Regions from separate parts of the Blautia hansenii DSM 20583 genome, predicted to be linked through region 2. Evidence: riboswitches for the same ligand, from Rfam matches in the RefSeq annotation. Region 2 holds a riboswitch; the other holds the start of a gene.
What was found. A riboswitch is a leader RNA that binds a small molecule or an ion and turns the genes downstream of it on or off. The one in region 2 is predicted to bind ZMP and ZTP.
Positions count from the first base shown of each region.

Region 1 (12,739 bases), 560 kb from region 2:
TAAGCTGATAGGAGAAAACGGTACTGTAATATCGAAAAATCTGTCGCAAATGGTCTGAAATAACAGTGTGACACCGTTAAATCCTCCCGGATACAAGCCCCCTGCCCGCACAAAGGTCTTAATATTCACAGCCATAATCACCGCACCGATAAGACCGAACAGAATTCTTTTCGTCTCTTTTTTTGCATCTACCTTAGCACTCACTTTTTCACTCACTTTCCCTGCACCTTACAGCATTTTTGCACGGAGCTCTTCCGGTGTCTGAAGGCTTAAATAAACAGGCGCTACATCAAATACGGTTTTGCAGCCGCTCTGTCCTTCCTGACTCATGCGATAGGCAGCTCTTGCATAAGCTGTAATAACGGATGATGTAAATTCAGGATTGGAGTCCAGCTTCAGGCTGTATTCTATCACATGCTTATGTTCGTCTTCCCATCCTGTATTTCCACTGCGGATTACAAATCCTCCGTGAGGAAGTCCTGTGTGCTCTGCTTTCATTTCTTCTTCTGTAATGAAATGTACTGTTGTATCATATTCGTCAAAATAATTTGGCATTGTCTTAATTTCCTGCTCAATTTTTGCTTTATCTGCATTTTCATCAGCAACTACAAATACCTCTCTTGTATGCTTCTGACGTGTGGAAAGCTCTGGATTTTTTCCTTCTCTTACAGCGTCTAAAGCTTCTTTTACAGGAATTGTGTACTGTCTTGCATCCAGTACCCCATCTATTCTTCGAACTGCATCAGAATGTCCCTGACTGACACCCTTTCCCCAGAAAGTATAATCTTTTCCGCCCGGTAAAATTGCATTTGCATATAATCTGTTTAAAGAAAACATACCCGGATCCCAGCCTACGGAAATCATTGCAACCTTATTTCCCTTCTTAGCAGCTTCGTCTACTGCCTGAAAATGCTCCGGAATTCTTGCATGAGTATCAAAGCTGTCTACCACATTAAAATACTGTGCAAATTCAGGAGTCTGAACCGGTAAATCTGTGGCGCTTCCGCCGCAGAGAATTAAAACATCGATTTCATCCTTCATTTTTACGGCTTCATCTACATGATAAACCTTTGCTGTCTCTGTCAAAATCTGAACATCTGCAGGATTACGGCGTGTAAATACTGCTGTCAGCTCCATATCAGGGTTATGCTTCACAGCACACTCCACACCGCGACCTAAGTTACCATATCCCAAAATACCAATTTTAATACTCATATTTCACTCTCCTATCTGTTCTTTGACACATTATTTACTCTCAAAGTATATCAAAAACTTGGTCTTTGTCAATGGTTTTTATGCCGTGCATATCAACTTCCCCAAAAGAAAAAGACACCCGAAGGTGCCTCTTTTCCTCTTAGTGGTGGAACAGGCGAATACCTGTAAACGCCATCACCATATTATATTTATTACATGTTTCAATTACTGCATCATCACGTACAGAGCCGCCCGGCTGTGCGATATATGCCACACCGCTTTTATGTGCTCTTTCAATATTATCAGAAAACGGGAAGAATGCGTCAGAGCCAAGAATAACATCCTGCATTTTATCCAGCCATTCTCTCTTTTCCTCTCTTGTAAACACTTCCGGTTTTTCTGTAAAAGTATTTTCCCATGCGCCGTCAGCCAGAACATCCATATATTCTTCACCGATATATACGTCAATGGCATTATCTCTTTCTGCACGGCTGATGCTTTCTTTAAATGGCAGATTTAAAACCTTCGGGCACTGTCTTAACCACCAGTTGTCTGCCTTCTGACCTGCCAGACGTGTACAGTGTACACGGGACTGCTGTCCTGCTCCCACACCGATTGCCTGTCCGTCTTTTACAAAGCATACAGAGTTGGACTGTGTATATTTCAAAATAATCAGGGAAATTTTTAAGTCTCTTTTTGCTTCTTCTGTCAGCTCTTTATTTTCTGTAACTACATTAGAAATCAATGCGTCATCAATGCAAAGCTCCTGACGTCCCTGCTCAAAAGTAATACCAAACACTTCTTTATGCTCTAACTGAGCCGGTACATAGTTTTCATCAATAGCAATCACATTGTAATTTCCTTTTTTCTTCTGTCCCAGAATTTCCAGAGCTTCCTCTGTATAACCCGGTGCAATAACCCCGTCAGATACTTCTCTTTTAATCAATAATGCTGTGTCTTTATCACATACATCAGACAATGCAATAAAATCACCGAAGGAAGACATACGGTCAGCGCCTCTTGCTCTTGCATAAGCGCAGGCGATTGGTGAAAAATTCTTCCAATCCATATCATTTACCCAGTAAATTTTTGCCAGAGTTTCTGTAAGAGGAAGACCTACTGCTGCACCTGCCGGAGATACATGCTTAAAGGATGTTGCGGCCGGAAGACCTGTTGCTTTTTTCAAATCTCTTACTAACTGCCAGCCGTTAAACGCATCTAAGAAATTGATATATCCCGGTTTTCCGGATAATACCTGAATAGGAAGCTCACTGTCATTTGCCATATAAATTCTGGATGGTTTCTGGTTTGGATTACAACCGTATTTTAAAGCTAATTCTTTCATGATTTTCTCCCTTCTTACTTCTTATTTATTTTTATTCACAATTCTTGTTTCATATTTACCTGTTTCAATATCAATAAAACGAACAAATAAAGAGACTTTATTTTCTTCATTCAGACTTTCCCACAGGCTGTCTTTAAATTCATCAATGTCGTTTTGAATACTTACCAGCTTTGGTTCTCCTTCAAAGCTTGGAAGGGGATTTCCGTCGTGCATATAAGTATGAATAAAATGACCTTCTCCTGCTACCGGATTTTCATAGGCAAATGTATAACGGTTACATGCCTGTGGATTTCCGTTATTGCTTTTTAAAATAGACATTGCATAATTATATTTTCCGTTTTCAACGTGCATAATTCCTGAAATTCTAGGTGTATAGTTCGGTCCGTCCGGTTCAAATTCACGACTTCTTAAAGACTGCTCAAAAGTAAGCTGTTTATCCATACCTTCGTAAATCGTATCTGTTTGGTCTCCGTTTGTCACAATGGTTTTGTTTCCTAAAACACGTACAGGAGCGTAAATAATCAGACTTGGATCAACCAGCTTAGAAGGGTCAAATGCCTGTGTACGAATTCCTTCGCCATCTTCTACAAATACACGATTTCTGCTGTTTTCACTTCTTCCCATGATAAAGTAAGCAGCTACTGCTTTTTTTCCGTCCTCTGATTTTCCCAGAACAATTCCTCTGCCAGGATATGCGTTTTCTTTCAATTCTTTTGTTAATGATAACATTTCCATGAATTTTTCTCCTTTTTTTCAATGAACGATATACTCGGTAAACCAGAATAGGATTTTCTGATACACAAAAAAGCCCACTGCCCGAGCATATATGCCCAGACGGTCGGCTTCCTTGGCTTATACTCCCTGTGGTCATTTCCACTTCCGTCAGTCATATAAGCAATTACAACATACCATTAAAAAAATAGAATGTCAACCCTTTTTCTTTTAATAACAAATAACTTCGTATCCCTGTTCTGTCACCAGCACCATAATTTCCCACTGGGCAGATGGTTTACCGTCTTCTGTATAAATTGTCCATCCGTCTGTATCATCTACAAATATCTCATGACTTCCCATGTTAATCATTGGTTCAATAGTAAACATCATACCCGGAACTAACAGCATCCCCGTACCTGCTTTTCCAATATATCCTACCCACGGGTCTTCATGAAATTCCAGTCCAATTCCATGTCCGCCAATCTCTCTTACCACAGAATATCCGTTGGCATGGGCGTGCTCATAGACCGCCTGACTCATATCTCCCAAATATCCCCATGGTTTTACCTGTTCCAACCCCTTCTCCACGCACTGACGTGTGACTTCCACCAGCTTCTTCTTTTCCTCGCTAACATTTCCGATGCAAAACATACGGGATGAGTCAGAATAATATCCGTTTAAAATTGTAGATACATCTACATTGATAATATCTCCGTCTTTCAGCACAATATCCTCTGAGGGAATTCCGTGGCATACCTGTTCGTTGATAGATGTACACACGCTCTTTGGAAATCCATCATAGTTAAGAGGCGCTGCCACCGCTCCTGCTTTTGCCGTAATATCCGCTACCCAATTATCGATTTCCTGTGTGGTAACACCTTCTTTTATATGCTCTGACACATAGTCTAAAATTTCAATATTTACTTTTGCACTTTCTTTAATTCCTGCAATCTGTTCTGGTGTTTTGATAATATCATGAGATGGAATTAAAACACCTTTACTTTCATAAAATTTTAATTTCTCGTCAAAATTATAATGACATTTCTTATATTTTTTTCCGCTTCCGCACCAGCATGGTGCATTTCTTTCTAATAATTCCATTTTCTAATTCTCCCTTTGATATGCAATTCTAGGCGTTCCGTCTTCTACATAAATAATTCCGCATCGTTTAAAGCCATTCTTTTCAAATACCTTCTGCATCACATAATTATCATTATGCGTATCTCCTCTTACATTCCCACACTGCTTGAAACACCAGTCTAAACAAAAAGAGGACACTCCCTTTTGAATGCCTGAAGAAGCCATTCGGTGCATGGTTCCGTAAGGCTTTTCATTTAACCATTTTCCCTGAAAGATTTCTCTGTATGTAATATCCGGCTTTTTGGTAAACATAAAAGCACCTGCAATCTGTTCGTCAGAAACACATACATACAATTCTCCGTTTTTACAATCTTCTGTCACCAGTTCTTCCGAAGGATATCCGTTTACCCACTGTGTTGGGTTTCCGTGTTCTGCCATAAAACACCTTGCTGCTTCATATATTTTCATAATTTCAGAAATTTCTTCCAATAATGCCTGTCTTACTTCCATATTCTGCGACCTTTCTTTTGTTTTCTTTTAAATGTTATTGTATCATTATTTTTTCTTTTTTTCCACTTTTGGATTTTTCTTAAATTTTCTGATATTTTATAATATATATCATTTTAATACAGTCTTTTAAAATTATTTTTATTTATTTTTCGTTTTTTTGTTGACTTTTTAATATTTGTATGGTATAGTCTAATCATAAAATAAATCGAAAGAAAAAAAAGAAATCAGAAAGGACTGATACCACCAAAAACTTAAACCAAACCTTATAATTTATCGAAAGAGAGGTACGGACCACCAGAAACTTTTAAAACTTAACCCAAAAAGAAAAAATTTTCATTATTCAATTTTAATGTGAGGTATTTTCCAATGGACAACGAAATATGTTAAAAAGGCATCATTCTCAAAACCAATTAAGAATGATGCCTTTTCTTTCTTCTCTTTTAATTACTCTTTAAAAAAGTGCTCCCAATGCACCAAATGCGCCCATACTTACAGCAGCCATAATGATACCTGCCAACAAAACTCCCAGCATAACTGCGATTACGCTGGATTTAAAATCCATATCTAAAATACTGGCCGCCAGAGTTCCTGTCCATGCCCCTGTTCCCGGAAGAGGAATTCCTACAAATAAAAGCAGTGCAACAAACAAACCTTTTCCTGCTTTTTCCTGTAATTTCTTTCCACCACGCTCGCCCTTATCAAGACACCAGGAAAAGAATTTACCGATTACCGGTTTTGTACTTCCCCATACAAGAACTTTTCTTGCAAAGAAATAAATAATCGGTACCGGAAGCATATTTCCTAAAATTGCAACAATATAGTACTGAACAAACGGCAGCTGTAACCCTTCCGCAATGGGAATTGCACCTCTTAATTCAATTAACGGTACCATGGATACAAAAAACACAATCAGGTACTTCTCTAACATAAAATTCTCCTTTTTCTCTTTGTCAAATTTCAAACACTATCGAGGTTCAATATATCATTGTTTCTCTTATGGTGCAAGTATTTTTCACAAACGTTAGAAAAATTTTACATAGATTTTACTCAGTCCTCTCATCTCCCCAGAAAAACAGCGCTACCGTTCCCGGTCCGGTATGAGAACCAATCACCGTTCCAATGCTGTTAATCTGTACTTTTCCGTTGAGCTTTGGAAATTTCTCTTCTACCAAATCAGCCACTTTTCTGGCATCCTCTTCACACGCAGAGCAAGACATCATACACTTTCCGCTATACTGTGTCTGATTTTGTGCATGCTCTTCCATTCGCTTCACCATTTCACGAATAACCTGCTTTTTCCCTCTGTATTTATTTCTCGGAATTAATTTTCCTTCTGTATTTACATTCATAAGCGGGCAAATGTTCAGCGCCTGACCTACAAAACCGGACACCTTTGATATTCTGCCGCCTCTGATAAAGCTGGTTAAATCTGTGGAGAAAAACCAATGATGCAGGCGATTTCTGTTTTCTTCAATCCACTTTACATTCTCCTCTATGGAAAATCCTTTTTCCTGATTTTCCAGTGCAGCATCCACCAACATTCCATACCCTGAAGATGCCGATAAAGAGTCCACAATAAAAATTTTTCTCTCCGGATATTTTTCCTCTAGCTGGATTTTTGCCATATTGGCAGAGTTAATACTTCCTGAAATCCCACTGGATAAAGTCAGATGCAGAAGGTCTTTTCCTTCTTTCAAGACAGGCTCGAAAAGCTCCATATACTGCTGCGTATTTACCTGTGCGGTAGTCGGTTCAGAACCCGCAGATATCCTTTTATAAAACTCGTCAAATGCCATAGATTTTCCTAAATCATCCGGATACTCTACCCCATCCATCCGAAAATGAAAGCAGACAAAGGGCAGATTTTTTTCTTCAAAATACGCTGCCGGCATATCGGCAGTAGAACAACAAGTTATTTTATATTCGCTCAATGTCATTCCCTCCTCTTAAATAATACCCATTTTAACACTTCTTTTGGCAATTTCATAGTATTTAAAAAAATTTTTCTAAAAAGCAGGAAAGACAGAAGACTGACTATTCCTGAAAAATGTCTTTCTCCTGTCTCTCTATTTCTTTACTGAAAGGTTGCCTTGTCTTTGTAATTTAAGGCGATATAGCTCTTTCCTCTATTGATATTCAGCACATTTCCCGACTCATCATAGAAGGTCAGGTATGAGTCTTCCTTTCCTTCTTCTTTTGACCATGTTATAGGCTGCATACCGCCGTTTGAAATATAATATCCCTTAGCGTCTGCACCGCCATCCCAGTCTAAATTCTTATGTCCCATATCATCTCTTACAGAAATTTCTGTTTCCAAAACAAATACATTGGTAAATCCCAGCTGTTCCCCTGTTACTGCATCCATCTGTGGATTTCCGTTTATCTGTTTTAAATACTGCATTTTTTCTGCATCATAGGTAAATGCTGCACTTTGTGAGCCAAAATCAATTTGAACAGAAGTACAGTCCGAAGAAGCAGGTTTTATTTGTTCTTCCATGCCGTTAAAAGAAAATGCAGGTCCTTTTTTATCCTCTTTCAGGTCTGTGCGCAGCCCTTTTGACTCAATATAAGAAGGCAGCTGCGTACCGTCAAAATATCCTGTATGCTCCAGCGCATAGCCCTGATTTCTCTTATCCTGGTCTCTGCCGAAAAGCCCTCCTGTGTTGGTAATTCCTTCAATCTGATCCATATTTAAGGATTTCAGATAATCTGAAACCGTTTCATCAATTCCCCAATTTACATAAAAGGCATCAAATCCTTGTGAAATCGCCGGAAAATAATAACGACAGCTTCGGATTGGACAGATTTTCGGAACCTTTGTATAGTCTCCGTAGAGCGCCATAAATCTGGTTACATCCCCTTCTACCGGAATTTCAAAAATAATATCTGCCTGCCCAATTCCATATTGTGGCATGGCTTTTTCCACATTATTTACCATAACCGCCACAGGACGTTTTCCGATTGCCCCCTCTGACAAATCACCTAACCCCGTAAGCAGATTTTGGTTTGCCGGAATTTCCGGTTCTTCTACGACTTCACCTACTGTTTTTTCTGCTTCCGGTTCTTTCTCTTTTTCAATTTTCGGCTGCTCCGGTTTTTCTTCTTTTTTACCACAGCCTGTAAAAGCCCCCGCCATTACCATTACTGCGGCAATTAACATTACTCTTTTTAACCTCATATTTGTCACCATTCCTTCCACACATTTTCATGTGTCCCTTCACTATCTGGTCTGCAAAAAATAATTCTCCTTTACAGCAGCAGCATCTGCCGGATACTGGGCTAAATACTGCTGCATTTTCTCTTTTGCCGAAGCAAAGTCTCTGCTTCTTTCATATACAACAATTTCATTAAAAAGTAATGCCTGATTGACTTCTCTGTCTTTTACTTCCAATCCCTTTTGAATATATTCCAAAGCCTTTTCGTAGTCTTCCTGCTCCATCGAACAATACGCCAGCCCATTATATGCCTCTGCTTTTAATTCATCCTGCTTTAAGCACTTTTGATACATATCTTTGGCTTTTTCCGGCTCGTTTGCTTCCACATACACTTTTCCCAGATAAACGGCAGCAGGAGCATATTCTTTTTCCCATGCTGTTTTCAGCTCTTTTTCTGCCTTTTCAAATTCTGACAGATAATAATAGACTCTGCCTCTGTTATAAAAATCCTCCGGTGATTTGGCTTTCATCTCCAAAGCCAGCTCCAGATATTCCGCTCCGTCTGCATTTAAGTCACATTCCTGATAAATTCGATAAATATCCAGATAGTCCTCATATTCCTTAGAACCGGAAATCACTTTTGAGAAATCTTTTTCTGCTTTTTTATACTCGTCTAAATGAAGATATGCACTTCCTCGAAGAAAATACCCGTTTTTTTCTTTTTTTTCATCTAAAATTTCATCGCAGGTTTTAATACACGCCTGATATTCTTTTTGATGATACTGTGCATCTACAAGGTAAAGACTCAAGTCTGTTCTGAGGTTCTTTTCAGATTTTTCTGTAAAATCCAAAGCTGTTAAAAAAGCTTCTTCTGCTTTGTCAAAAGCTCCCTGTCCGCTCCATGAAATCCCTATACCTCTCCATGCTTTTGCGGCATCCTCTCCGTCACTTACTGCTTCCCGAAAATTTTCCAGAGCTTCTTTATAATTCTGCTTTTCCAGATTTTCCATACCTTTTTCATAATCTGTAAGTTCTTTTCCTTTGCATCCGCCTAACAGACACATGCTCAAGAAAACCGTCAGTACGACTCGTTTCTTCACCCTTTTAACCTCATTTCCTTATTCGGCAATCAGATTTTCTTCTTTCATGGCATCCACCACCTGCTGTGCATACTTTTCACATACCTCATCTGTGGGCGCTTCTACCATAACACGGATTAAAGGCTCTGTTCCACTTTCTCTTACCAGAATTCTTCCGTCTTCGCCTAATTCTGTTTCTGCCTTGTGAACAGCCTCTGTTACCTTCTGATTTTCTCTTGCCGTCTTTTTATCATATACTCTCACATTTTTAAGGACCTGGGGATAAATTTTCACTTCTCTTGTCAATGCGCTTAACGGAAGTTTTTTCTCAATAATTACTTCCATCAGCTTCAATGAAGTCAAAATTCCGTCACCTGTTGTGGCATGCTTAGAGAAAATAATATGTCCTGACTGCTCTCCTCCAATGGAATGTCCGTTTGCCATCATATTTTCACATACATATTTATCTCCCACTGCTGTTTTTTCGTAGGAAATTCCTTCTCTGTCACATGCCTTATAAAGTCCTAAATTCGACATTACTGTTGTAACAATGGTATTGTTATTTAATTTTCCACATTCTTTCATGTATTTTCCGCAAACATACATGATTAAATCGCCGTTGACTTCCTCTCCTTTGTCATCAACTGCAATACAACGGTCTGCATCACCGTCATAGGCAAAACCTACATCCAGCTGCTTTTCTTTTACAAATTTCTTTAATTCTTCAATATGGGTAGAACCACAGTTGGTATTAATATTCGTACCATCCGGCTCATTATGAATAACATAAGTTTTCGCACCCAGTGCATCAAAAACACTTTTCGCAATGGCAGATGCACTTCCGTTTGAGCAGTCCAGTCCCACTCTTACATTTTTAAATGCACGGGTAGGAATAGAAATCAGATATCCGATATAGCGGTTTCTTCCTGCTGAGAAATCTATTGTTCTTCCGATATCCTCTCTCTTTGCCAAAGGCAGCTCTTCCAGCTCGCCGTCAATATATTTCTCAATTTGCTCTTCTACGGCAGCTTCCATCTTCTGTCCGTTGCCGTTCATAATTTTAATTCCGTTGTCATAGAAAGGATTATGGCTGGCGGAAATCATAATACCGCAGTCAAAATTCTCTGTACGCACCACGTAAGACACGCTTGGTGTTGTTGTTACATGAAGAAGATACACATCTGCACCGGATGCTGTAAGACCTGCTACTAAGGAATATTCAAACATGTAGCTGCTTCTTCTGGTATCTTTTCCAATAACAATCTGTGCCTTATGCTCTTTTCCAAAGTACCAACCTAAAAAGCGTCCTACTTTAAAAGCATGCTCTACTGTTAAGTTTACATTTGCTTCTCCTCGAAACCCATCTGTCCCAAAATATTTACCCATAATCGCTCCTTTGCACAATCATTCTTATTTTTTGTATTTTTGTCATATACTAAAATACCACAAAATAAGAATTTTGTCACGCATTTTATGAAAAGAGCTGTTCTTTATAAATACCTTTTCTCACTAATTCTTTAAATGACTCCATAACTTTTTCCTTATCTTCCTGATAAGTTACGCCAAACCAAGTGTCATGTGTCTTTAATACGGCAACCTGTGCGGTTCCTTCTTTAATCATATTGTCTACTACTGTCGGAAGTAAATATTCTTTTTTCAGTTCCTCTGGCTTTGTTTCTGAAAGGAATTTTCTGAAACCGCTTTCCAGAACCTCCAGAAATTCCGGTGTCAGTCCCCACATATTCATGGAAACTAAGGTTTTCTCATCAAGAGCTGTCTTTTCTCCTGTTTCTTCCTCTACGGCAGCCGGTCCGTTTTCTGTTTTCTGAATATTATAAGTTTCTGTAATACCAATCAGGTTCTTCTGTTCATCCAGTGCGCAAATTCCTCTTGTAACACCGCCATTGTCGCTTAATGTATTTTCCAGAATAAAGCCTGCCATACAGATATCCATCTTATCTGTTTTTTCTCTGTCTTCTACAAGATATTCATGAATTTTGACGAAAGCTTCTTTTCCGTAATAATCATCTGCATTGATTACCACAAAAGGCTCGTTAATTACCTTTTTAGCTGCTAAAACAGCATGTCCCGTTCCCCAAGGTTTTGTACGTTCTTTTGGGCAGGTAAATCCTTCCGGTAAGTCCTGAATATCCTGATATACATATTCTACCTGTGTAATTTTCTCAATTCTGTTTCCGATAACCTGCTTAAACTCTTCTTCAATATCCTTGCGAATAATGAAAACAACCTTGTTAAAGCCTGCATCCAGCGCATCATGTATGGAATAATCCATAATAATTTCTCCGCTTGGTCCTACCTTTGCCAACTGTTTAATTCCTTTTCCAAAACGGCTGCCAATTCCTGCCGCCATAATTACAAGTGCTGTTTGTTTCATGTTCGTTCTCCTTTTCGTTTGAAATATAAATAATGATACTATATTACAGAACAAACCACAACCCCTTAGAAAAACAGAACAGCCCGAATTCCCCAATTCGGACTGTCCCTCTATAAAAACCTTCTCCAAAGCTTTTACTCTCTGTATTGTTATTTCTTTTTCATCTTTAATACCAAATGTCTTGGAAGACCATTTACCATAATCGGCTGATAGTCACCCTGAATTAATGGTTTTATGTAGTCGATAAAATCTTTTGTCACATAATTTGCTTCTTTATTCATCCATTCTCTCGGAACCAGTTTTTCTTCATTGGCAATTCTGTGAACATCATAAATGCCGGTCGCACTCATGTACGGGTCATCGGAAACTCTGTCAATGACAATCATCTTTCCTGTATCCCCTTCATCCGCTGCTTTTACTGCCGCACCGCCTACCATAAAGGCTTCCTCAATATCTACACGGGACGCCATATGAGAAGCGCTTCTCTGAAGTGTGGAAAGCTCCACTGCCCTTGTTTTGCAGTTACATTCTGCCGCAAGGAAATTCGCAAGATAAGTCGCTGTTCCCTGAAGCTGCTTGTGTCCAAAGGCATCAACATAATCCCCTACATTACCCAATTCACATACATATCTGCCGTCCTGCAATTTAATTCCCTCTGAAACTGCAATTACGATAGAAGATTTTTTCTTTAATAATTCCTTTACCTTCTTTAAGAAGCGCTCCGTATCAAAAGGAACCTCCGGAAGGTAAATCAAATCCGGTCCGTCACAGTCTTCTGTTTTTGCAAGAGCTGTTGCTCCTGTAAGCCAGCCGGCATTTCTTCCCATGATTTCCATAATCGTAATGGTATTTTTCTTATAATTCAAGCCCTGTGCATCACGAATTACTTCTTTTGTGGAAGCTCCGATATATTTTGCAGCGCTTCCAAAGCCCGGCGTATGGTCTGTCAAAGCCAAATCATTGTCAATGGTCTTTGGTACGCCTAAAAATTTCTGACTCTGTCCTGTGATAATGGCATAATCTGATAATTTTTTAATGGTATCCATAGAGTCATTGCCACCGATATAAATAAAGGTGTCAATTTCCAGCTTATTTAAAATACCAAATAACTTTTCATAAATCGTCTTGTCTTCATGAATTTCCGGCAGTTTAAATCTACAAGAGCCTAAAAATGCAGACGGCGTTCTCTTTAAAAGCTCAATATCCAGCTCCGAATGAATTTGTGTGGATAAGTCCACATACTGCTCATCTAAAAGCCCCTGAACAC
Region 1 covers NZ_CP022413.2:1,000,904-1,013,642, reverse strand. The annotation lists gene CGC63_RS05070 (YitT family protein) at 1-216, opposite strand, end outside; gene CGC63_RS05065 (diaminopimelate dehydrogenase) at 229-1,215, opposite strand; gene CGC63_RS05060 (phosphoribosylaminoimidazolecarboxamide formyltransferase) at 1,355-2,539, opposite strand; gene CGC63_RS05055 (IMP cyclohydrolase) at 2,561-3,274, opposite strand; ZMP/ZTP riboswitch at 3,361-3,439, opposite strand; gene CGC63_RS05050 (methionyl aminopeptidase) at 3,482-4,354, opposite strand; gene CGC63_RS05045 (GNAT family N-acetyltransferase) at 4,358-4,843, opposite strand; gene CGC63_RS05040 (COG2426 family protein) at 5,295-5,771, opposite strand; gene CGC63_RS05035 (DegV family protein) at 5,887-6,780, opposite strand; gene CGC63_RS05030 (DUF3048 domain-containing protein) at 6,918-8,021, opposite strand; gene CGC63_RS05025 (tetratricopeptide repeat protein) at 8,064-9,098, opposite strand; gene glmM (phosphoglucosamine mutase) at 9,117-10,463, opposite strand; gene CGC63_RS05015 (nucleotidyltransferase family protein) at 10,549-11,472, opposite strand; gene CGC63_RS05010 (6-phosphofructokinase) at 11,622-12,739, opposite strand, start outside.
Region 1: it holds a riboswitch for ZMP and ZTP, as region 2 does, so the genes downstream of both, CGC63_RS05055 (IMP cyclohydrolase) here and CGC63_RS02190 (formate--tetrahydrofolate ligase) in region 2, are expected to answer to the same signal.

Region 2 (12,739 bases):
AAGGAAAACAAGAAAAAACGCTGTTTTAGGAATGGCAACAGGTACGTTACTGATGGTTATTATGGGTTGTCTTTCCAATGCGTTTGTAATGTTTCCTCTATACAGCGTAGTTATGGGAATTCCTATGGATAGTTTTATCGCTATGGGAACAGCTATCCATCCGGCTATTGACAATATGGTTACTTTTGTAGTTTTATGTATGGTTCCTTTTAATTTGGTAAAAGGAATAATTATTTCAATGATTACCCTGCTTTTATATAAAAGGCTGAAGGTAGTATTAAAGGGAGAATAACATGGCAACAATTACGGGAATTACGAAAAAAACAGAAAATCCGTTTGTAAACCTTTATGAACTGGACAGAAAATCAAAGACGGGAAAAGAAGGAAAATATTATGTTGCGTCAAGAGCAAAAAGTGAGAAGGATTTAAAGCTTGTCACAGGAAAGAATGTTCCTGACGGCGTTGTGATTTACAGCCTGTACGGCGAACAGCAGGATAAGGTAGTGTTAATTCGTCAGTATCGATATGCAATCAATGATTTCATATATGAATTTCCGGCAGGTCTGGTAGAAAAGCAAGAGCCTTATAAGGAAGCTGCCGTTCGGGAAATGAAAGAGGAAACAGGGCTGGAGTTTACGCCTATTACAGTAAATGAAGCTTATGAAAAGCCTGCATTTACCACAGTGGGAATGACAGATGAGTCTTGCGCTATTGTATTCGGTACTTCAGCAGGAGAAATTACAAAGGAATTTCAGGAAGACACAGAGGAAATCGAAGTGGTTTTGGCAGACAGAGAAGAAGTAAAACGGATTTTAAAAGAAGAAAAAGTGGCAATTATGTGTTTTTATATGCTGATGCACTTTATACATGACAAAGAACCTTTTGAATTTCTGAAAGAATTGTAAAAATTTTATATAATCGGACTACTTTTTTCCAAGTTGTGTTATACTTAAAAAGCATCCGAGAGAAAACAGCCTGTATGTATAAATCGGTACGCATATAGGCTGTTGTGCATTATAAAATAGGGTGCGAAATTGACTTAAAGGGGTTTTGTAGATGAATTGGAAGAAACACATTAAAAATTTACTGGTATTTATTTTTACACTTCTGGCAGTGGTTTTAGGCGGTCTTATTGCCTTTAAGTTTATTCGCTTTTTTATGCCGTTTGTAATCGGATGGCTGATTGCGCTGATTGCAAACCCGTTGGTGCGGATGTTGGAAAGACGGATGAAGGTAGCCAGAAAGCATACCTCTATGCTTCTTATTATTGCAGTGCTGGCCGCTATTATCGGAGGCATTTATTTTATCGGAATGAAGACATTGCAGGAAGCAAGTTCGCTTATTGAGCAGGCGCCTGAGATTTACAGTAGTTTTCGAGAGGATTTTCAGGAGGCAGGAGAAAATCTTTCTATGATTATCGAAGAATTGCCGGACGGAGTTCAAAAAGGAATTGCAGACTTTCAGGACAGCTTAGGCAATATGATTGGAACAGCCGTAGGAAAAATCAGCCAGATTACCGTAGATCAGGCAAGTAATTTTGCGAAAAATCTTCCAAGTATTATTATAGCCATTATATTTACAATTTTATCATCGTATTTTTTCATTGCAGACAGAGACAAGATATTGGAATTTGGAAGGGAGCATACCCCTCAGCTTATTCAGGAAAAATGGAAAATACTGGAACGGTGCTTTCGGAGTATTTTCGGCGGATATTTTAAAGCCCAGTTTAAAATTATGGGAGTCGTCTTTGTTATTCTCTGTATAGGATTTTTAATTTTAAAGGTAAACTTTGCCATTGTGGTGGCTTTTCTCGTGTCTTTTTTGGATATGCTTCCGTTTTTCGGGACAGGTACTGCTCTTATTCCGTGGGCGTTGTTTAAAATTCTGTCAGGGGATATGCAGTACGCAGTGGGACTGATTATATTATATTTGACAACGCAGCTGATACGGCGTATTATTGAGCCTAAAGTGGTGGGAGACTCCATCGGTATTGATCCGTTGTGGACCTTGATATGTATGTATACCGGATATCGTTTTGCAGGTGTGTTGGGAATGATTTTAGCCGTACCTGTCGGGGCAATTATTGTGAATTTTTATCATGCGGGAATGTTTAACAGCGCAATTCGAAATTTGCAGGATGCAGTGGAAGATTTTCTGAAATGGCTGTATCGAGACGACGGAAAACATATTTCAGATAATAATAAAAAAGAATAAGAGAATATACCGGTACGCAAAAGAGAAGCTTCTGTTCTCTGTACCGGATAACAAAAGCGGAGGAAAAGAAGATGAAGTCAGTACTTCTTATTGGACTTGGCCGTTTTGGAAGACACATGGCGGCAAAATTGATTGAAGAAGGGAATGAGGTCTTAGCAATAGACAGCGATGAGGGAAGAGTAAACGATGCCATTGATATGGTGACAGATGCCCAGATTGGTGATGCAACCAACGAGCATTTTGTAGAGTCCTTGGGCGTGGGAAATTTTGACCTCTGTGTGGTTGCCATCGGAGACAATTTCCAAAGTTCCTTAGAAACAACTGCTCTTTTAAAGGATATGGGAGCACGTTTTGTTCTGGCAAGAGCCAACCGTGATGTACATGCTAAATTCCTTTTGAGAAACGGAGCAGACCGCATTGTGTATCCGGAAAAGGAAATGGCACAGCGTCTGGCTGTAAAATACGGAAATGACAATATTTTTGACTATATTGAGCTGACAGACGAATATGCTATTTATGAAATACCTGCACCGGAGTCATGGATTGGAAGCAGCATTATAGAAAAAGATATCAGAAAAAAATATAACATCAGCATTTTGGCTACGAAAGCTCAGGGGAAAATGAACCCGCTTCCTCATGCAGACTATGTCTTTAATCATAATGAAACCCTGATTATTATGGGACATTATCGAGACGTACGTGCAGTGACAAAATTGAAATAACATTTGTTATATATGTAAAAAAATAGAAGGAAAATTGGTAAAAAATTCACAAACTTTACTGTGGTGCATTGACAGCAAGATGATTTTGTGTTAGAGTAAGGACATAGTTAAGTGACAGATATAAATATTATTTATTTGTTGCAGAATAACACGCATCTGATTACTGACGGATTAATGTGGAGTACCACAGGGAAATCAGAATGCGAAAAAAGCCGACCGTCTGGGCAACATTTGTTAATCTACAAATGTTGCCCTTTTTTCATCTCTTGCGGAGAATGGGAAAAGGGTGAGTAAAAATTATTTTCAAGGAGGATGTTACTATGGGATTCAAATCAGACATCGAAATCGCACAGGAGTGCACAATGGAGCCAATTACAAAAATTGCAGAGAAAGCAGGTATTGATGACAAATATCTGGAACAGTACGGAAAGTACAAAGCAAAAATTGACTACAATTTATTAAAAGAGTCCGATGCGCCAAACGGAAAATTAATTCTCGTTACAGCAATCAATCCGACACCGGCAGGAGAAGGAAAAACAACAACAACGGTTGGTCTTGCAGACGGTATGCAGAGACTTGGTAAAAATGTTATGGTTGCTCTGCGTGAGCCTTCACTGGGACCTGTTTTCGGTGTAAAAGGCGGTGCAGCAGGCGGCGGATACGCACAGGTTGTTCCAATGGAAGATATCAACCTGCACTTTACCGGTGACTTCCATGCAATCGGTGCAGCAAATAACCTTCTGGCAGCTATGCTGGATAACCACATTTATCAGGGAAATGAATTAAACATCGACCCAAGAAAGATTACATGGAGAAGATGTGTGGATATGAACGACCGTCAGCTTCGTTTTGTTCTTGACGGTATGGGCGGAAAGACAAACGGTATGCCAAGAGAAGACGGTTATGATATTACCGTAGCTTCCGAAATCATGGCAGTTCTGTGTCTTGCAAAAGACATCACAGACTTAAAAGAAAGACTGGGACGTATTATCGTTGGATATACTTATGGAAAAGTTTCTGAACAGAAACCGGTAACAGCTCATGATTTACATGCAGAAGGCGCTATGTGTGCACTGTTAAAGGATGCTTTAAAACCAAACTTAGTACAGACCTTAGAGCATGTACCTGCAATCGTACACGGCGGACCATTCGCAAACATCGCTCACGGATGTAACTCTGTAATCGCAACAAAGATGGCTATGAAGTTAGGGGATTACGCAATCACAGAAGCAGGCTTCGGCGCTGACTTAGGTGCAGAGAAATTTTTAGACATTAAATGTCGTATGGCCGGTCTGACTCCAAGCGCAGTTGTAATCGTAGCAACCGTTCGTGCATTAAAATACAACGGCGGAGTAGCAAAAGCAGACTTAAATAACGAAAACTTAGAAGCTCTGGAAAAAGGACTTCCAAACCTGTTAAAACATGTAAGCAACATTAAAAATGTATATAAACTTCCATGTGTTGTAGCAATCAACGCATTCCCAACCGATACAAAGGCAGAGCTTGACTTAGTAGAAAGCAAATGTAGAGAGCTGGGCGTAAACGTTGCACTGTCTGAAGTATGGGCAAAAGGCGGCGAAGGCGGAATTGCACTGGCGAAAGAAGTTATCCGTCTGGTAGAAGAACCAAACGATTTCACATTCTCCTATGACTTAGAGGGAAGTATTGAAGATAAGCTGAACCAGATTGTACAGAAGATTTACGGTGGTAAGAGAGTGGTTCTGACAGCAAATGCACAGAAACAGGCAGCACAGTTAGAAGCACTGGGTTACGGAAACTGCCCAATCTGTGTTGCGAAAACGCAGTACAGTCTGACAGATGATCAGACAAAATTAGGAGCACCTACAGACTTTGAAGTAACTGTAAGAAATCTGAAGATTTCCGCAGGTGCAGGATTTATTGTAGCATTGACAGGGGAAATCATGACAATGCCAGGACTTCCAAAAGTACCGGCTGCTGAGAAGATTGACGTAGATGAAACAGGTAAAATTACCGGTCTTTTCTAAGAAATAAACATATAGCTGCTGCATGACAAATGTGGTGCAGCAGCTTTCTACGTATTAGAAAATTTTGGGCTTGAAGGGAGCAAATAAGTATGTATAAAGACGAATATAAAGCCGTTTGTAATTCTGCGGCAACAAAATTAAATTTACTGAAAACCAATCCGCTGGGATATTTTGTGGCGTCTATGCTTGCTGGTATGTTTGTTGCAATGGGGGGATTTCTGGCATTTACACTTGCAGGTCATTTATCAACTTCAGAAACAGCAGCAATTTGGGCAAAACCGGCACAGAGTGCTGCATTTGCAGCAGCACTTAGCTTAGTTATCATGGCAGGAGCGGATTTATTTACAGGAAATAATTTTCTTATGTCAGCAGCAGCATTTAGAAAAACTGCTACATGGGGAGATGCCTGTAAATTATGGTGTGTATGTTGGATTGGAAACCTGGTTGGTTCTCTTTTATCTTCTGCTCTTTTTATAGCTACAAAAGTTCCTACAGGTGCAATTGGCAATTATTTTGAAAATCTTGCAATTACAAAGACGACTACTGCACCAATGCCATTGTTTTTCAAAGCGGTATTGTGTAACATTTTAGTATGTCTTGCTGTATGGTGTGGAATAAAAATGAAGTCTGAATCAGGTAAATTGATTATGATTTTCTGGTGTATTTTTGTATTTATGGTATGTGGATTTGAACATAGTATTGCAAATATGAGCAGCATTGGAATTTCTCTTTTTACAGGAAAAGTTGGAATTGGTGCATATTTATATAATGTAGTAGTTGTTACCCTTGGAAATATGGTTGGAGGTATCTTAGGAGTAGCATTTCCATATCATTTGATTTCAAAAGAAAAATAAAATAAGAATAAGAAAGTAGAGCTGTCTGTTAAGGCAGCTCTTTTTCGTTCTATCCTTATTCATAAAGCGTAAGATGGAGAAAGGGGGATAGAATATGCAAAATCAAAAATTAGAAAATCTTTTGAATTTAGCTTTAAGTGCTACAAAAGAGGAGAGAATGAAATCATCACAGTTAAACGTAGGGTATAATACAGAAGAAAAAAACTGGGAGCTGATTATAAAGTTTTCCGGTGATTTGAGTGCAGTGCTGGGAGAAGATATTCCAAAAGTAGAACTTTTAAATCAATTTGCCATTATACGCATTCCAGAAAGCAGAATAGAGGAATTATCACGAAATCCGCAGATAGAGTTTGTAGAGAAACCAAAGCGTTTATTCTTTGCAGTAAATCAAGGAAAAAGTGCTTCCTGCATGACAGCAGTACAAAGTGAGTTTTCGCCTTTGGGAGAAGCGCTGACAGGAGAAGGCGTGTTGGTTGCATGTATTGATTCAGGCATTGATTATAGCCATCCTGATTTTCGTAATTCTGATGGGAGCAGCAGAATATTACGTCTGTGGGATCAAACCATACAGGGAAATCCACCGAAAGGCTATTTTATAGGAACGGAATATACAAAGGAGCAGATTGATGAGGCATTGAAGCAGGAAAATAAAAGGGAAATGGAAAAAATCGTTCCCAGTCGTGATTTAAGCGGACATGGCACCGGAGTGATGGGAATTGCAGCCGGAAATGGGGCGGCTTCGCAAGGTGTTTATCGAGGAGTGGCTTATAAAAGTGACTTGCTGGTTGTAAAACTGGGAACGCCTTTGGAAGATGGATTTCCCAGAACCACAGAGCTTATGCAGGGAATTGATTATGCAATTCGTCAGGCAATCGATTTGCAGATGCCGCTGGCTTTAAATCTCAGTTTTGGCAATAATTATGGCTCTCATAGTGGGGAGTCACTTATCGAAACGTATTTGGATAATGCGGCATTGTCGGGAAAAACAGTAATTTGTGTAGGAATGGGGAATGAAGGAAGTGCGGCTATTCATACTTCGGGAAAATTGACAGAAGGTGAGACAAAAGAGATTTCACTATATATCAGCGAGTATGAAACGGGGATGAGCGTACAGATTTGGAAACAGTATGTGGATGAGATGGAATTTGTATTGATACATCCCAATGGCGAAAGGGTAGGTCCTTTTAAGCAAATATTAGGACCGCAGCGTTTTACTATTCAAAATACGGAGCTGTTAATCTATTATGGAGAACCCAGTCCATACAGTCTTTCACAGGAAATTTATATAGATATGCTTCCAAAAAATCAGTATATCGACAGCGGTGTGTGGAAAATTCAGTTGATACCTTCAAAAGTTGTGGACGGTTCTTTTGATTTGTGGCTTCCGGGAGGCGGGATTTTAAATGAGGGAACAAGATTTTCTTCTCCGACACCGGAAACAACCTTGACCATTCCATCTACGGCAGGGCGGGTGATTTCTGTGGGAGCATACAATTCCAGATATATGTCTTACGCAGATTTTTCCGGAAGGGGTTACACAAGAGTGGTAAATGCGGTCAAACCGGATTTGGCAGCTCCGGGTGTGGATATTCGTACAACAGCAGTGGGAGGAGGGTATGATAACAGAGCAGGAACTTCTTTTGCAACGCCTTTTGTTACGGGGGCTGCAGCACTGATGATGGAATGGGGAATTATAAAAGGAAATGATCCTTTCTTGTACGGAGAGAAGGTAAAGGCATATTTAAGAAGAGGAGCAAGGCCGCTTTTAGGCGGGGAATATCCTAATAATCGTATTGGGTATGGGGCACTGTGTGTCAGGGATAGCCTGCCAGAGTGAAATGATTTTAGAAATATATAATGCGGAATCATGAAATGAGTATAATATGTATTTCGATAAGCATGAAAAATAGTTATAGTTAAACCTGAATCCGTGAACTTCACGGATTCAGGAAAAAAGGTAAAGAAAGGCCGCCTGTATGCAACAGCACATGGAGTATATGAGGCATCTCTGAATGGACAGACCGTAGGTGATTATCGTATGGCACCGGGCTGGACAAGCTATCATAACAGATTACAGTATCAGATTTATGATGTGACAGAAATGCTTGCCACAGATAATAAAATTGCGATCACAGTTGGAAACTGCTGAAGCTATTTTGTTGACAGGAAAAACCAGCGGCAGCTATCAAAATTATCAGTTTGAAATATCTGTTCATGAAGGAGAACTGCTTATTGCTTTTGCGGATACTTCATCTTTAAGAATGGAGGAGAAAAGGTATTTCATTCTTTCCCTGGCGGCTGCCGTAATCTTAGGGGCATTATGGATTTATCCAGCCTGGAAAATCACAGGAAAAATGGTTACTCCATTAGAGAAAGCGAACCGCATGAAGACGGAACTTATTCTGAGACCATAGAAGCTGACGGAACAGAAATTTCAGATGGTGTATGGGGCTGCGTTGCATACAGTGCCATTACCTCTTTGCAGGAAGCGGATATGGCTATGGCATTTGAATATTATCTGGATACAGATTATGAGTTCAATACTGATTTTCAGAAAAAGATGGCAGAATATTTGTCTCAGGAATATATGGATTATATCAATGACCAGAATTTAAGTGTCAGCGAGGCTGCTGTGGATATTGACCTCAATGAAGATGGGGACAAAGAGGATGTGGCAGACCTGACTATAGAGTATGATGCGGAAAAATATGCAGATACAAATGGATATGGAGGCACGTATCTCACTTTTTATCTGAAGGAATTTGAGAAAAGTCTGGAATGGTATCTGGAAAATCTGGATTACGCAGATGACTGGACCTGGTTTGACAGCGATGGAAATGCTCTCAGTGATGAAGCTGTGGCTGAGATGACAACAGAAGAGAAGACACAGGCATTTCTGGAAGGAAGATACGCCAAGGGACAGTCCGGGGAAAATGCAGGTCCTGGAGGAATGATGGGTGGAGCGCCGGATGGAAATGAACCGGATGGAAACGGATCAGCTAAGGAAGACGACTTGGATTTACCCTTGCTGACGCAGCTTCTTACAGAACCAAAGGTGCAAACAAAGCAATTTTTGGTTTTGATGTTATGGACTACGGACAGGAAACCTACGAGTTCGGCTCAAAAACTCAGGATGCAAGACATTTTGACAAGTATGTACTGAAGGTAATGCAGGAAGAAAAAGAGTTGCTGATGGAACTGTTTAATTCTGAAGAATAATGAATGAGCAGAACAAAACAGACATAAATTACAGAAGTTGTTCAAAGAGCAGCTATTTATCCCACTTTTCTTTCCGATATTCCCCCAGGGGTTGTCTGGTAGTGCTTTTTGAAAGCTCTGCAAAAATAATCTGCATTGTGAAAACCAGTTTAGCTCCCAACTACGATACCTGCGGATCGTTATGGGAAAATGGTAATTTCTTACGATATTATACAATAAAAATCATAAATAATCCAATAAGACAAAATCTTCTTTAAAGAAGAAAGATGTAAGCGGTCATGGAACTGCTGTGCTTGGAGTGGCAGCTGGTAGCGATTTTACCCGTGGTGCAGTGAACCGGGGTGTGGCATATGAAAGTGACCTTCTGGTTGTGAAAATGGGAATTCCAAGACAGGACTCTTTTCCAAGAACTACAGAGCTGATGCAAGGTGTAGATTATCTGGTTCGGCAGGCTATACGGCTTGGAAGACCAATTGCGATCAATTTAAGCTTTGGAAATGTTTAAAGATGTGAGATCCTTTGAGATAAAGCATTAGGTAGAAAAAGCCACAAGGGGCAGTTAGGATTCCCTTGTAGCTTAATATGCAGAAAATTAGCAATGAGATGATTCCCGGTATTTTATCACAGTGCGAACGTAAGTTGTACGATATGGAATACCCGGTTCTTCAATACGGGAAAGAAGAAGTTCTGCAGCAATATATCCCATAGCAGAACTTGGAATATGGACAGTGGTTAAATGTGGTTCAATAATCCGAGACTCAGCAGAATTATCGAATCCTGTAATTTTTACATCTTCAGGAACTGACAAGCCGCATTGCTTTAAGGCCTTAATGAGATCCATAGCGACAAAATCGTTAGCACATATAAATGCATCTGGCAGTTCAGGGAGTTGTCTGATATACGATGCAAGCTGCTCAATCGTATGGAAGGGCTCGTCTGCTAAGAGTATGTCAGTAACAGGTTTTAGACCAGAGAGGCTGAGTGCATCACAAAATCCCTGATATCGTTCAAAGAATGATTGGCAGTTATTAATATTTCCTGCAAATGCAAGTCTATGCTGTCCATTTTTTATGAGAGATTGCACAATGCTGGAAATGCTGTTTCTGTTTTCCATAAGCAGAAAATCAGCATCAATAGTAGTGAAATCGATGTTCGCAGCACAATCTGTAAAAAGCAGAGGAATGTCAAGTTTGCTGAGCATCTGACTGTATGCGCAATCAAATAATTCCAAACAAATAATTCCGGCACTGTTTGAAGGATCAAACCCAGCTGGAAGAAGTAAATCTGTAAATTCTTGTTCACGAATAAGGTAAAACGACAATCTGTACCCGTTAGAACTGATTTTTTCCTGAAAGGTATTCAGTAGTTTAGAACCGAAGTGAGAACTATTCGGCATGGCACGGGTAAAAAGAGCAATCTCACAAATTTCAGGCTTGGGAACAGAGACTGCAGGCGAGAGATAAGAAAACTGCTTATAACCCAATTCGGCAGCCTTTTGTAAAATCTTATCTCTTGTAGCATCAGCCAACACGCCGGTATTGTTTATTGCCTTTGACACTGTGTTTCTTGATACCCCTAATGAATCTGCTATATCTTGAATGGTAATTCGTTTTCCCATAGACACCTCCTGTTTTGAATGTAATGGTGGTATAATACGTATAAGTCCATTTATGTGAAATAGTTATACTTTGTTATTAAATGTAACGTATTTAAAGGAATTTGTCAAATGTAAAAATATAATAGAATAATAATTGGTTCATAGGTTAAATTTATACTTTTTTGCGACACGAAAAGGTGCAAATATAAAAATAAAAAGGAATAAATGCAAAAATACAATTGACAAAATGCTGTGCAAATGATAATATATATCCAAGAAAAAGTACAAATTGCACAACAAACCAAGAAAATGAGACAAACTTGCAAAGGAATAGTGCAAATGTAAAAGAGAGGAGAGGGAACGATGAGTTTTCGTAATGCAAAAAGTGCTTCGGCAAGTCGGCAGACAGTTCGTCAAAAAGCTGGCTATATCAAAAGAAACTGGCAGTTATATGTGTTTTTTTTAATGCCTGCCCTTCTGTTGACAATCATTTTCAAGTATATTCCCATGGGAGGAGTATTAATTGCTTTTGAGGATTACAATGTCATAAAAGGGGTGTTTGGCAGCCAGTGGGTAGGACTGGATTATTTCAGAAGATTTTTATCGTCTCCGGATTTTATGAAATATCTTCTGAATACATTGAAATTGAGTGCCTATAGTTTGCTGTGGGGATTTCCGATACCGATTATTCTTGCTCTTTTATTGAACCAGATTCGCAGAACCGGAATAAAAAAGAAAATCCAGCTTTTGATTTATGCACCGAATTTTATTTCCGTCATCGTACTCTGTGGTATGGTCAGAATGTTCTTGTCACCGGTAGGACCAATCAATCAGGTTTTTGGTAGTGATACAAACTGGATGACCATGCCGGAGGCATTCCGTACTATTTATATAGCCAGCGGAATCTGGCAGGGAGCCGGATGGGCGTCTATCATGTATACGGCTGCTTTGTCTAATGCAAGTAAAGACCTTGAAGAGGCTGCGATTGTAGACGGAGCGAATATTTTCCAGCAGATATGGTATGTACAGTTACCTGCAATTAAAAATATTATTGTAATTCAGTTTATTCTGCAGGCAGGAAATATCATGAGTATTGGATTTGAAAAAGCATATGCACTGCAAACTGATATGAACCTTCCGGCATCAGAAATCCTTTCTACATATGTGTATCGAATTGGTTTGCTGAACGGTGATTATGGATATTCTACAGCAGTTGGATTATTTAATTCTATTATTAACATTATTCTGTTGATTTTTGTGAACAAAGTAGTAGCAAAACTGAACGATGGTGAAGGATTATAAAAAGGGGGAATTTGAAAAATGGAAAATCGAAGAAAAATGAAATTTGGAATGTCCGATAAAATAATTCTGTCCATTGGATATACACTTCTTGGTGTTTTTGCTCTTGCAATTCTAATTCCTCTGGTTTATGTCGTAATTGCTTCTTTCATGGATCCGAATGTACTGAACAATCAGGGAATTAGTTTCCATTTAAAAGACTGGACTCTGGATGCATACAAACGCGTACTCGAAAACAAAATGATATGGAGAGGATTTGCCAATTCTTTCTTTTATTCTATTGCATTTACGGTAATATCAGTGTTTGTTACAATACTGGCAGCATATCCGATGTCCAAGAAAGAATTTGTAGGTAGAAAATTTTTTAATGCAATTTTTATTATCACAATGTTTTTTAATGGTGGATTAATTCCAACGTTTATTCTCGTTAATCAATTACATTTGGTAAATACAATCTGGGCAATTTTACTTCCTGGTGCATTCAATGTATGGAATATGATTCTTGCAAGAACTTATTATCAATCCATACCAAAAGAGCTACGTGAAGCCTCTCAGCTCGATGGAGCAAGTGAGATTCAGCATTTTTTTAAAATAATGCTTCCGGTGTGTAAACCGATTATTGCAGTATTAGCATTGTGGTCTTTTGTAGGAATGTGGAATGGCTATTTTGATGCTATGATTTATTTGAATGACGCAGACTTACAGCCGTTACAGTTAGTGCTTCGTTCAATTCTGGTACAGAATACCCCACAGCCTGGTATGATTGCGGATATTCAAAGCACAGCTGAGATGGCAAAGGTTGCAGAGCTTCTGAAATATGCAACAATC
Region 2 covers NZ_CP022413.2:436,928-449,666, forward strand. The annotation lists gene CGC63_RS02170 (ECF transporter S component) at 1-292, shown strand, start outside; gene CGC63_RS02175 (NUDIX hydrolase) at 294-905, shown strand; gene ytvI (sporulation integral membrane protein YtvI) at 1,057-2,214, shown strand; gene CGC63_RS02185 (potassium channel family protein) at 2,286-2,936, shown strand; ZMP/ZTP riboswitch at 3,086-3,169, shown strand; gene CGC63_RS02190 (formate--tetrahydrofolate ligase) at 3,257-4,942, shown strand; gene CGC63_RS02195 (formate/nitrite transporter family protein) at 5,032-5,796, shown strand; gene CGC63_RS02200 (S8 family peptidase) at 5,891-7,633, shown strand; gene CGC63_RS02205 (alpha-L-rhamnosidase N-terminal domain-containing protein) at 7,727-7,945, shown strand; gene CGC63_RS02210 (hypothetical protein) at 8,117-8,959, shown strand; partial or broken gene CGC63_RS02215 (S8 family serine peptidase) at 9,278-9,514, shown strand; gene CGC63_RS02220 (LacI family DNA-binding transcriptional regulator) at 9,608-10,633, opposite strand; gene CGC63_RS02225 (ABC transporter permease) at 10,976-11,914, shown strand; gene CGC63_RS02230 (carbohydrate ABC transporter permease) at 11,933-12,739, shown strand, end outside.